Regions from separate parts of the Exiguobacterium sp. s16 genome, predicted to be linked through region 2. Evidence: predicted binding sites of a transcription regulator. Region 2 holds the regulator's gene; each other region holds the start of a gene.
The links. The regulator LexA, encoded in region 2, represses DNA repair genes until DNA is damaged. The targets are predictions, from matches to a motif close to CGAACATATGTTCG.
Positions count from the first base shown of each region.

Region 1: the regulator LexA is predicted to act here: its motif matches at 1,949-1,962, upstream of KNP86_RS03855 (Y-family DNA polymerase).
Region 3: the regulator LexA is predicted to act here: its motif matches at 2,056-2,069, upstream of uvrB (excinuclease ABC subunit UvrB).

Region 1 is NZ_JACSLM010000002.1:57,480-61,696, reverse strand. It holds gene secA2 (accessory Sec system translocase SecA2) at 1-1,744, opposite strand, end outside; gene KNP86_RS03855 (Y-family DNA polymerase) at 1,981-3,276, shown strand; gene KNP86_RS03850 (YolD-like family protein) at 3,273-3,602, shown strand; gene KNP86_RS03845 (SulP family inorganic anion transporter) at 3,599-4,217, opposite strand, start outside.
Region 2 is NZ_JACSLM010000002.1:465,926-470,142, reverse strand. It holds gene tkt (transketolase) at 1-82, opposite strand, end outside; gene KNP86_RS05920 (DUF896 domain-containing protein) at 282-515, opposite strand; gene KNP86_RS05915 (YneB family resolvase-like protein) at 576-1,220, opposite strand; gene KNP86_RS05910 (hypothetical protein) at 1,293-1,529, opposite strand; gene lexA (transcriptional repressor LexA) at 1,735-2,355, shown strand; gene KNP86_RS05900 (metal-binding protein) at 2,355-2,795, shown strand; gene KNP86_RS05895 (DNA alkylation repair protein) at 2,883-3,983, opposite strand; gene glnA (type I glutamate--ammonia ligase) at 4,149-4,217, opposite strand, start outside.
Region 3 is NZ_JACSLM010000002.1:8,622-12,838, reverse strand. It holds gene uvrA (excinuclease ABC subunit UvrA) at 1-25, opposite strand, end outside; gene uvrB (excinuclease ABC subunit UvrB) at 26-2,002, opposite strand; gene KNP86_RS03615 (sulfite exporter TauE/SafE family protein) at 2,147-3,001, shown strand; gene KNP86_RS03610 (MIP/aquaporin family protein) at 3,103-3,810, shown strand; gene glpK (glycerol kinase GlpK) at 3,841-4,217, shown strand, end outside.

The DNA of each region.
Region 1 (4,217 bases), 410 kb from region 2:
TCTGGGCGTATTCGATGATGTCGCCCGCTTCTTTATGGCGGACTTCCCCATGTTCGTCCGGCGTCAGTTTGTGCTCGACACGTTTCAACCGCTCGGCGGCGTACCGCTTGACGAGATCATCCTCGAGCGAGACGAAGAAACGTGACATGCCCGGGTCGCCTTGACGTCCCGACCGTCCGCGGAGCTGATTGTCGACGCGGAGCGATTCGTGCCGTTCCGTCCCGATGACATACAAGCCGCCCCGTTCGCGCGCCGTCTCGTCTAAGACGATGTCGGTCCCGCGTCCGGCCATGTTCGTCGCGATCGTCACGTGACCGAGCCGTCCCGCCTCGGCGATAATCTCGGCTTCTTGGGCGACCGTCTTCGCGTTCAACAGTTCGTGCGCGATGCCTTGTCGCTCGAGCTGTTCACTGACGGCCTCCGACTGGGCGATCGAGGTCGTCCCGATCAAGATTGGCTGTCCCGTCGCGTGGATGGCCGCGACTTCTTGACCGACCGCCGCATATTTATGGGCAATCGTATCAAAGACGCGGTCCGGTAGGTCTTGGCGCTGCTTCGGCCGGTTCGTCGGCACTTGGACGACGTCCATCTGATACGTCTTCATGAACTCTTCGCGTGACGTCTGCGCCGTCCCGGTCATGCCGCCGAGGAGCGGGTACATCCGGAAGTAGTGTTGAATCGTGATCTCCGCCGTCGTCTTGTTCTCTTCGGTGATGTCGAGCTGTTCTTTCGCCTCGAGCGCCTGATGGAGGCCTTCCGACAAGCTCCGGCCTTCCATGACCCGACCCGTGAACAAGTCGATCAACTCGATTTTGCCTTCTTGGACGATATAGTCGACGTCCCGCTCGAACAACACGTTCGCCCGGAGCGCCTGCATCATGTAGTGATACAAGACGTGGTGCTCGGCGGAAAACAAGTTGTCGACCGAGAACAACGCCTCGATTTTCTCGATACCTTTGTCCGAGAACATGACGGCGCGCGCCTCGAGGTCGACCGTATAGTCGTCTTCCGTCAATTGGCCGAACACGGTTTGGGCGAGACGTTTCAAGCGGTCGTGCGACTCGTCCTTCTGGGCAATGATGAGCGGCGTCTTCGCCTCGTCGATCAAGACGCTGTCGACTTCATCGAGCAGCGCGAAATGGAACGGACGCTGGACCCGTTCTTCCGGCGAGCCGACCAAGTGGTCCCGAAGATAGTCGAACCCGAACTCGGTCCCGACCCCGTATGTAATGTCGGCCGCATACGCCGCCTGTTTGTCAGCAAGCTCCATCTCCGGGACGTTCAGTCCGACCGTGAGCCCAAGAAACGTATGAATCTTGCCGATCTGTTCGGCGTCACGCATCGCCAAATAGTCGTTTACCGTGATGACATGGACGCCTTTCCCTTCGAGCGCCTTGACGAACGCCGGGAGAGCCGCGACGAGCGTCTTCCCTTCCCCGGTCGGCATCTCGGCGATATTTCCTTCGAGCAGCGCGAGACCACCGATGAGCTGGACGTCATAGTGACGGAGCCCGATCGTCCGGACGGATGCCTCGCGGACGAGGGCGAACCCTTCCTCCGTGATGGCGCGGACGTCCGCACCGTCCGTGAGCCGCTGTTTCAGTTCGAGCGCGTACTGGCGAAGCGCCTCATCGTCTAAGGCGCGCATCGTCTCCTCGTACGCGTTGATGCGTTCGACTTGTTTCTTATAGGTTTTCAATCGTCGTGCCTGATCATTGGTCAATTGCTTCACAAAATCAATCACAGGATAGCCTCCATCGTCCGAAACCATATTTGTCTAGCTACCCTCTCATTATACCGGATTTTGTTTCCGCCTCGCTTTATTATTTCGGTAAATTCCAAAAAGATGGAATTTCATTCACCATCTATCCTTTTTTTAACTCTTTTCAAAATTTCTTTTCATTTTTCTATTTGAGACGGCGTGAGACCATGATACGATGAAAAAAACAGAACGTTTGTTCGTAAAAAGGAGAGGTGGCTATGCGACGTCGGATTTTTTGTATCGACAGCGTCTCGTTCTACGCCAGTTGCGAGTGCGCCGCCCGCAAGTTGAACCCGTACAAGACAAAGCTCGTCGTCTTATCGAACTTACAGGACCACGGCGCCCTCGTCCTCGCCGCGACGCCGCCGATGAAGCAGCTCGGCATCAAGACCGGGTCCCGGCGCTTTCACATCGACCGGTTGCCGTGGCATGAGCGACGGCACGTCATCTACGCCGAGGCCCGGATGAGCCACTATTTGAACGTGTCCGTCCAAATCGTCCACATCTTGCATCAGTTCGCACCCCCCGAGGCGATCCGTGTCTACTCGGTCGACGAGACGCTCGTCGACTTGACCGGGACGGAGCGGCTGTTTGGGAACGATGCGCACGTCGCCCGCCTCATCCGCTCGACCGTGTTCCGCTACACCGGCATCCCGGTCACAATCGGCATCGGACCGAACAACGTCCTCGCCAAGCTCGTCCTCGACCTGCATGGGAAGAAGACCGGCGTCGCCAGCTGTTTCCTCCACGACGTCGAGAAGTTGATCCACCCGGCCCCGATCGGCAAGATGTGGGGCGTCGGGGCGAAGATGGAAGTCCATCTCCGGCGGCTCGGCATCGAGACGATCGGTGACCTCGCCCGCTATCCGCTCGAGACGCTCCATGAGAAGTTCGGCGTCATCGGCGCCGAACTGTGGCATCACGCCTGGGGCATCGACGAATCGCCGACGATCCTCCCGCCGAGCTCCCTGTTCGGGGCGAAACGGCAACGGCCCCGGACGATTGGCCACGGCATCACGCTCATGAAGGACTATGCGACGTACGCGGCCATCCGGCTCGTCTTGCAGGCGATTGCCGTCGAGGTCGGCATGCGGACGCGACAGGCCGGTCTCGTCGGCGGGAGCGTCCATCTTGGTGTCCGTTACACCCGGACGAGCGAGCGGCGCGGGTTCAGCAAACAAAAAAAACTCGCCCGCTTCACAGCGGACGAGCGCGAGTTCTTGCCGGTATTGTTGACGCTCTTCCTCGACGCCTGGGACGAGACGGAGGCCGTCCGTTACGTCTCGGTCGCCCTCGGTAAGCTCGAGCCAAGGAGTGACCACGTTCAGCTCTCCTTCTTCGAGGACGAGTGGGCCCGGGCGCGCCGGTTCGACTTCCTCGACCTCGTCGATCGCTTGAACGTCCGCTTCGGGCGCGGCACGATCCGCCCAGCATCGAGTTTACTGAAAGACAGTCCGCTCCGGACGCGGCAACGCCTCATCGGCGGACATAAACAAGGAGGTGAATCGTCATGAGCCAGACCCGCTACAAAGACCGCGGTGAATTGAAATGGATCCCGTTCCTCATGCCCGAGCACGTGGCGCTGCTAAAGAAATATTACGCCCACGTCCAAAAAATCGAGCTGCCTGACTTGGATGAGCAGCTCCTCTACTTATGGCAGACCGAGCTCGAACGCGCCATCCGTGAAGGCGACGCCGTCGAGCTGACGCTGTTCGACAACGGCATGACCCATACGGTGCGCGGCTACGTCCACGCCATCTATTATGCCGAGCGTGAAGTCGAGCTGTTCGACACGGACGTGCTTCGCATCCCGTTCGGTCAGATTCTGTCCGTCCGTTAAGACGCGTCAATCGCTTCCTGCGTCGTCTCGAACGTGTCGACGTGGTCGAGCACGCCGTAATGCGTGAGCGTCTGGCGCACGGGTGCCGACAAGTGCGCGAAGACGACACGACGGTCGGCCGCTTTCAACTCGCGGACGACGCGGCGAATCTCTTCGACGGCCGTCACATCGATGACCGGACAGCGGTGGAAGTTGAAGATGAAGACGTCAGGCTCGTCATGGATATGATGCAACACGTGCTCGAACATCTCGATCGCCCCGAAGAAGAGCGGTCCTTCGACGCTGAAGACGACTTGACCGTCGCGCGTCACGTACCGTTCCGTCTGTTCGCGGACGTCGATCGTATCGGCCATCCGTTTCGCGAACAAGGCGAGCGCACAGATGACCCCGACCTCGACGGCGACGACGAGGTCGACGAACACGGTCAGCCCGAGCGTAATCAGCAGGACGAGCGATTCGGCCGACCGATGCTTGATCATCTCGAAGACGTGATGCCGCTCCGACATGTTCCAAGCGACGCGCATCAAGATTGGGGCGAGTGCGGCCAGCGGGACATAGCTCGCGAGCGGTGCCAATACGAGCACGGCGAGGAGCACCGTCAACCCGTGGATGACG
Region 2 (4,217 bases):
CTTTTTGGACCGCATCGATTGAGAGCGTCCGAATCGAGTTAATCGCTAATAATTCTTTAGTAGTTGTTTCCACTAATTTCATCCTCTCTGTTGTTAACAAAGTTTCTACCCGTCATATTTTAGCACACTCATTCGTGTGTCACAACTAATTAATTAGTATAACACATTAAATGGAATCGTTTACTTCCTTTCGTTTGAAAACGCATCAATGAGTCCCCCTGATCAACGTTCGCGTATAACAAACATGCACATCCTATATGAAATAGGATGTGCATTCATGGTCATTCTGAGCGGTAACGTTCCTGCTCATCTTTTAATTTTTCTGGCGTTACGTCGTTTCCTTCCGGATCGACGACCTTCATTCCCATCATCTGTGATTTGAATGATTGGCGGAACGCTTGCAAATATTGTTGGCGCAGCGCTTGCTGCTCGTCCATCTCTTGTGGTGACAGACCATCTGTCTTTGCTTTGTTGGCGAGGAAATTGATTCGCTCCAACTGTTCAGGTGCTAGCATCGGGCTCGCCCCCTCTCTACTGAATTTGTCCTTCTACTGTACAAAATCAGCGAGCAGGAATCAAGTTTCTGGTACCGACACGTGCTCCAAGTAGCGCCGGTTCACGGTCGCTTTCGATACCTCATAACCAAAACCGCGGAGGGTGGCGGCAATTTCAGCGAACGTGAGTCCACGTTCACGCAATTGGACGATTTCTTCAATCGGAACTTCGATTCGGCTCCGGCCGCCCTGGTCATGGTGCTGGATATTCCGATGCGGATTAAATCCGTTCGCGACCGCCCGACGCATTCCGCGTGAAATTTTAGCGTTATGGATCTTGCGTTGATACTCTTCGACGACACTGACGATTTCGAGCACCATCTTCTCGGCGTCGGAGACGATATATTCATCGGACGACTGCATCGTCAACAAGCGCACGTTATGTTTCATGAGCGTATGCAAGATAGCGATTTTTGCATTTCCCCGTCCGAGACGGCTGTCATCGCTCACGAGCACGGCATCGAGATCAGACGTCGAGACGTGCTCCAATAGATCGAGCAGTCCCGCCCGATTGACCTCATACCCGCTCTCTTGTTCACTGATCACATCGACAACCTCAGCATCAAGACGTCTCGCCATCTGCTTCAATTCGTCCGCCTGACGACTGAGCGACGTCTCTTGGGTGGACTTGTTCGTCGATACGCGACAATAAATGACGACTCGCATCGCGTCACTTCCTTTCTTTCCATTCGCCCTCTACGATACACAGGATGAAGGGATGTTCGCAATCAGAAACGATTATTCGGCGGCGAACCACGTCGTCTTGTCGTCTTTTTTCTCATCCCGTTTAGCGAGAATATGCGCTTCGAGCGTCTCCGCCTCTGTCAAGGCGACTTCTTCTTCAATACTGTGTTCGACTTTTTGTTCGGTCACGACGACCGCTTCGTTGTCACGAAGCTCTCCGACCGCGAAAAATACGAACATACCGAATGCCAACATGCCGACTAAGATGATTCCATTGATTGTGTCTCTCATAATCATTGCCTCCTGGGAATAAGAATACACGTTCTCGAGAACGTCTGTTCGTTTATCTGTTCTCATCATAAAATAAGAACTTCTGTTCGGTCAAGCAGAAAAAAACGAACGAATGTTTGTGCGCTCATGTGTTCTTGTGTTAAACTAAACCCATAAAGAATAGGATGCGTTCGCAGGTTATTCGACATAATCGAGGTGAAATCCATTGAAAAAAATGTCAGCAAGACAACAACAGATTCTTGATTTTATAAAAGCCGAGGTTCGGGCGAAAGGGTATCCCCCTTCGGTCCGCGAAATTGGCGAGGCTGTCGGGCTCGCATCGAGCTCGACTGTACACGGTCACTTGGACCGTCTTGAGAAGCGTGGATTGATTCGACGTGATAAGACGAAGCCACGCGCCATCGAGATTTTGGATGAAGAGATGTCCGTCGTCGAAGACCACGATGCCGTCATGTACGTGCCGGTCATCGGGAAAGTCACAGCCGGTACGCCGATCACGGCCATCGAGAACGTGGAAGAACACTTCCCGCTCCCGGCTCACGTCGTCGGTTCCGACAACGTCTACATGCTCTCTGTCTCAGGAGACTCGATGATTAACGCGGGGATCTTGGATGGGGACCGCGTCCTCGTCCGTCAACAGAACACGGCCGACAATGGAGAGATTGTCGTCGCCATGACGGATGAAGGTGAAGCGACCGTGAAGCGGATTTATAAAGAAGCTTCGAAAGTTCGCCTCCAGCCGGAGAACGACGAGCTCGAAGCGATGTATTTCGATAACGTGTCGATTTTAGGGAAGGTCATCGGTGTATACCGCACGATTCACTAATGGCTAGTGGCAAGACACATACCCGTACGAATCTCGTGGCAATCGGTGCTCTTGCGATTGCCACGCCTTTTATTGACATCGATGTTCCGACCGTGTTCTTGCTTGGCGCCCTCATCGGGACGTTCTGGCTCTCCCCGGATCTCGATTTGAAGTCGGACGCCTATTATCGATGGGGACCGCTTCGGGGCTTTTGGCTCCCTTATGTGAAGATTATGCCCCATCGGTCGTTATTCTCGCATTTTCCGCTCTTGAGCGATCTGATCCGGGTCATCTATCTCGGTTTCCCGCTCACGCTTCTGCTCACGGTCACGCCGTATGAGGAAGTTGTCAGATCGTGGCTCGATCTGAACGGGGCAGCATGCTTCTTCGGACTCGTTTTCGCGACGACGCTACATACGACGCTCGACTATGCGTCCACGTTCTTCAAACGTGCGTTTTAACCAGATCGTTATGCTACACACCCAAAAAGGGCAACCCGTCTAAATAGACAGGGTTGCCCTTTTTTGAACCGTTTATTATATAGAAGTTCAATAACTTTTATGCAACATGACATGATGTTCAGCCACTTCTCGTCCATTTACTAACAAGACGACACGATGCTCCCCTGGATAATGCCGACGGGTCGTCAAATCTGACCAGTCGTGCACTCTGGTCGCTGCAAGTCGCGCCCCCCCAGCGACGGTTCTATTCGCTAGCAGGAATGCTTTACGACTCGCTTTCCCGTTGGCCTTTATAAACTCAATCGCGTATTCGATACGAATATAAGCAGCATCCCCTGGACGAATGGACACATCGTATTGAATCTCGCACGCCTCCCCTATGCTGATCACGTTCGGATGTATAGAAATCGATGAGTCGACGGTTAAATTTGTTTCCTGCGTATAACCGAATATCGTTAACGCGTCAGGATGGGCTGACTTGATCAGTGTCCGGCATCCGTGTCTAATGATCCAATCGGTATGAGGATGCTCGCCCTGCCATCGTCGCGAGACTGCGAGTACAGCTTCTGGGTGATCTTTCGAGATATCGTTGAGGTTGTTAGCGACACTTTTTCTCACATATAATGATGGATCGTCTTTTAACAACTCTAAAATCTCCAACACTGGAGCTGGGTCTTCTTTGAACATCGGTAACGATTCCGCCCACGGAAGGCGAGGACGACAACCCTCACTCGCCAAACGCCGAACATGTTCGTTCGGATGAATGGCCCAAGCTGTCATTTGGTGCATCACACGCGTTGGTTCCCGCAATAAAAAAGACCTGATCGCAAATTCAGAAGACGACTTCTGTGTGAAGCGTTCGAGCGCTGACATCGAGCGTTCCCAATGCTCTTCTGCCTGTCCATACACCGCTACAAAGTCCGGGAAAAACAAATAAGGAAAGCCGACGCAGTCATCTGCAATTTCAACCAATACGTCCAAAGCTGATTCGTAATCCTGTGGCAAATACTGACCGAGTTTTATCGAAATACGTCGAGTACGCCCTTTGAGTGCCAACGCTTCCCACGATTCATCTATGATTGATGCGATAAAAGCCTGTACGTCAAATGACGGATACACGGTTTGAATACGTCGTCCAAATTCCAACAAAAAGGTCTCATCATACACGTCTTTTAATGGTGTTGCCACTTCTCGTCCCCCTATCCCATTCCATTACATTTATAGTGATATACATTCTCCCTCATTATATTGATTAGTTGAAGCGAATTATAGAAAAAGAGTCCTGAATGAGCACTTCATACGAAGACTCGTTCAGGACTCTGATTTTAAAGGGAATATCCCTTATTAGTCGACTTAGTAGAGCGTCATGTACTGATCGCGTTCCCACTCTGTCACTTGCGTACGGAACATATCCCACTCGAT
Region 3 (4,217 bases), 460 kb from region 2:
CGATCGCATTTTTCTTTTCAGCCATTTAATTCCCTACCTTCAACTCCAAGATTAAGTCACGCAATTCGGCCGCCCGTTCGAACTGGAGGTCGCGGGCCGCTTGTTTCATTTCTTCTTCTAGCTTGGCGATGGCTTCCTCACGTTCAGCCGGCTTCATCGAGCTGAGTGATTCGAGCACATCCTCCTCGGCGTCGACCGTCGCGCGGATGACGCCGCGTACTTCTTTACGGATCGTCTGCGGCGTGATGCCGTGTTCTTCATTATAGGCTTGTTGAATCGAGCGACGACGATCGGTCTCTTCAATCGCGCGCGTCATCGAGTCGGTCATCTTATCAGCGAACAAGATGACGTGCCCGTTCGAGTTCCGCGCCGCCCGCCCAATCGTCTGAATGAGCGATCGGTCCGAACGGAGGAACCCTTCCTTGTCGGCGTCTAGAATCGTGACGAGACTCACTTCCGGGATGTCTAGTCCTTCCCGCAGTAAGTTGATTCCGACGAGGACGTCGTATTTTCCGAGACGCAGGTCACGGATGATCTCAATCCGCTCGAGCGTCTTGATTTCAGAGTGCATATAGTTGACCTTGATGCCCGCTTCACGCAGATAGTCCGATAAATCCTCGGCCATCTTTTTCGTGAGCGTCGTCACGAGGACGCGTTCGTCCTGTTTGATGCGGTCGCGAATTTGGTCCATCAAGTAGTCGATTTGTCCTTTGATCGGATGAATCTCGATCGTCGGGTCGAGCAGTCCTGTCGGCCGGATGATCTGTTCGATCATGTGCGGGGTATGCTCGAGCTCGAACGGACCTGGTGTCGCCGAGATAAAGATCGCTTGCGACAACTTCTTCTCGAACTCGTCGAACTTGAGCGGACGGTTATCTTTAGCTGAAGGCAGGCGGAACCCGTGGTCGACGAGCACTTGCTTCCGGGCCTGGTCACCGTTATACATGCCGCGTACTTGCGGGAGCGTCACGTGCGACTCATCGGCGACGAGTAGGAAGTCTTTCGGGAAGTAGTCGATGAGCGTGTAAGGCGTCGCCCCTGCCTCGGTCAAGTTCAAATGACGCGAATAGTTTTCGATGCCTGAACAGTAGCCCATCTCACGCATCATCTCGAGGTCATAGTTCGTCCGCTGTTCAAGCCGTTGCGCCTCGAGCAGCTTCCCTTCCTCGCGGAACTTCTCGAGCTGTTGTTCGAGCTCGGCCTCGATGTTGACGATTGCTTTTTGCAGCTTCTCGTCGCGGGTGACGAAGTGGGATGCCGGGAAGATCGAGACATGCTCGCGATCGGCGATAATCTCGCCGGTGAGCGGGTCCATCTCGCGGATCCGGTCAATCTCGTCTCCGAAGAACTCGACGCGCAAACACTGCTCGTCGCGTGACGCCGGGAAGATCTCGACGACGTCACCTCGGACACGGAACCGCCCGCGTTGGAAGTCGATATCGTTCCGCTCATATTGGATGTCGATCAACTTGCGGAGCATCTGATCACGGCCCAACTCTTTACCGACGCGGAGACTTAAGACGAGGCTGTTATATTCTTCCGGGTTACCGAGACCGTAGATGCACGACACGGAGGAGACGATGATGACGTCATCGCGCTCGAACAAGGCCGACGTCGCCGAGTGACGAAGTTTATCGATCTCATCGTTGATCGAGGCGTCTTTCTCGATGAACGTGTCCGTCGATGGGACGTACGCCTCTGGCTGATAGTAGTCATAATAACTGACGAAATATTCGACGGCGTTGTTCGGGAAGAATTCCTTGAACTCCGAATAGAGCTGTCCGGCGAGCGTCTTGTTGTGGGCCAAGACGAGCGTCGGCTTCTTCACTTCTTGGATGACGTTCGATACGGTGAACGTCTTCCCGGTGCCGGTCGCCCCGAGCAACGTCTGGTACCGGTCGCCGCGATTGACGCCCTCGACGAGCTGTCGAATCGCCTCCGGTTGGTCGCCGGCCGGCTTATATTCTGATTGTAAGTCGAACGGAACGCTAATCTTATCCATATATATTCCTCGCTTTCTGTTCCTTGCATATTGACTTGATTATAGCACATACACGAACAAATATTCGCTTCTGACACGCTTCCCAAATCGTTCCGCTTTTCGTTATCATGGAGAGTGAATCTAAGTAGAAACGAGTTGGTCGTCATGTGGTCACTTCTCTTCATCCCGCTCGGTGCCATCGTCGGCGCCTTGTCCGGATTCTTCGGCATCGGCGGCGGGGTCATCATCGTCCCAGTGCTGCTCTTTAGTGGTTATTCGGCAGCAGAGGCCGTCGCCACGTCGCTCTTGTTCGTCGTCGGGACGAGCCTGTCCGGCGCGAAGAAACATACGTCGCTCGGCAACGTGTCTTGGTCGACCGGCATCACGGTCGGACTGACCGGCGCCGTCACGGCACAGCTGTCGAGCCGCCTCGTCCTCTCGATCTCGGGGACGTATGATTGGTTACTGAACTTATTTTATCTGGCTATCCTATCTTATTTTGCCGTTACGCTATTAAAGAAAACATCGAAACCGCAGAAGCCGAAAAAATCGACCGTTCTCGCGGGGATGATGATCGGAGCGATGGCCGGACTATTGTCCGCCCTCCTCGGCATCGGCGGCGGGTTCATCATCGTCCCGCTCCTCGTCAGTTGGCTCGGCTTCACGACACATCGCGGGGTCGGGACGAGCCTCGCTGCCGTCCTGTTCATCTCGCTCGGCGGACTCGTCGGCTATCTGCCGTCGCTATCGCTCGATTATGTGACGCCGCTTGCCCTCGTCCTCGGGGCGTTCATCGGCGCGCCGATTGGGGCATCCCTCACGGACCGTTACGACGATAAAGAGATTTCGTTGCGCCTCGCTTGGCTCTACCTCACCGTCATCGCTTCGATCCTCCTCGACCTCGGAGCCACGTGGTTTCCCCCGCTCGCGTACGTGAGCTTGATGGTCCTGCTCGTCTTTCTCGTCGGGATCACCCTCGACTTCAGACGCCGGATTACCAATCAAAACCACTTTTCATGAGAAAAGTGGCTTTTTTTGCATATTCGGTTTTGAAACGCTTTCATTTGGGGCATATAATGAAGTGGTAAGCCAAATTTAATATGGAAGGAAGGGAGTATCACATGTCAGCATTCGTCAGCGAAATTATTGGTACAATGCTACTCATCTTGCTCGGTAACGGTGTCGTCGCCGGCGTCGTCCTCCGTCATTCGAAAGCGGAGAACGCAGGTTGGGTCGTCATCACGTTCGGTTGGGGCTTCGCCGTTATGATCGGGGTATACGCGGCCGGAATCTATGGAGGGGCTCACTTGAACCCTGCCGTGACGGTCGGTCTCGCGACAGCAGGCTCATTCCCTTGGGCTGATGTGCCAGCGTATATTTTGGCACAATTCATCGGGGCGTTCATCGGGGCCGTCCTCGTGTATGTCCATTACAAGCCGCACTATGATGCGACCGACGACCCGGGCGCCAAATTGGCGACGTTCTCGACCGCACCTGGGATTCGTAGCACGCCGTTCAACGTGATCGGAGAAATCATCGGTACGTTCGTCCTCGTCTTCGGAATTTTATCTTTCGGGGCCAACACGTTCACGGACGGTTTGAATCCGCTTATCGTCGGTTTCCTCGTCGTCTCGATCGGTCTCTCGCTTGGTGGTACAACGGGATATGCCATCAACCCGGCGCGTGACCTCGGACCGCGGATTGCACATGCGATCCTTCCTATCAAAGGCAAAGGCACGTCGGACTGGGGCTACTCATGGATCCCGGTCGTCGGACCGATCATCGGGGCGGTCATCGCCGCATTGCTATACGGTATTCTCGTACCATAATCTTTCTAATTTCTAAGGAGGCTCTCTCATATGGAGAAAGAAAAACGCTACATCTTAGCACTTGACCAAGGAACGACAAGCTCACGGGCGATCATCTTCGACCACGACGGAAAAATCGTCACGACCGCTCAGCGTGAGTTCAAACAGTACTTCCCTAAGCCAGGCTGGGTCGAGCATAACGCCAATGAGATTTGGGGTTCTGTCCTCGCCGTCATGGCCGAGGCGTTCGGTTCGGCCGACATCGATCCAAAAGAGATCGCAGCTATCGGGATCACGAACCAACGGGAAACAGCCGTCGTCTGGGAGAAGTCGACAGGACGTCCGGTCTATAACGCCGTCGTCTGGCAATCGCGTCAAACAGCCGGTATTTGTGATGAGTTGAAGGAAGCCGGTCATGCCGACTTGTT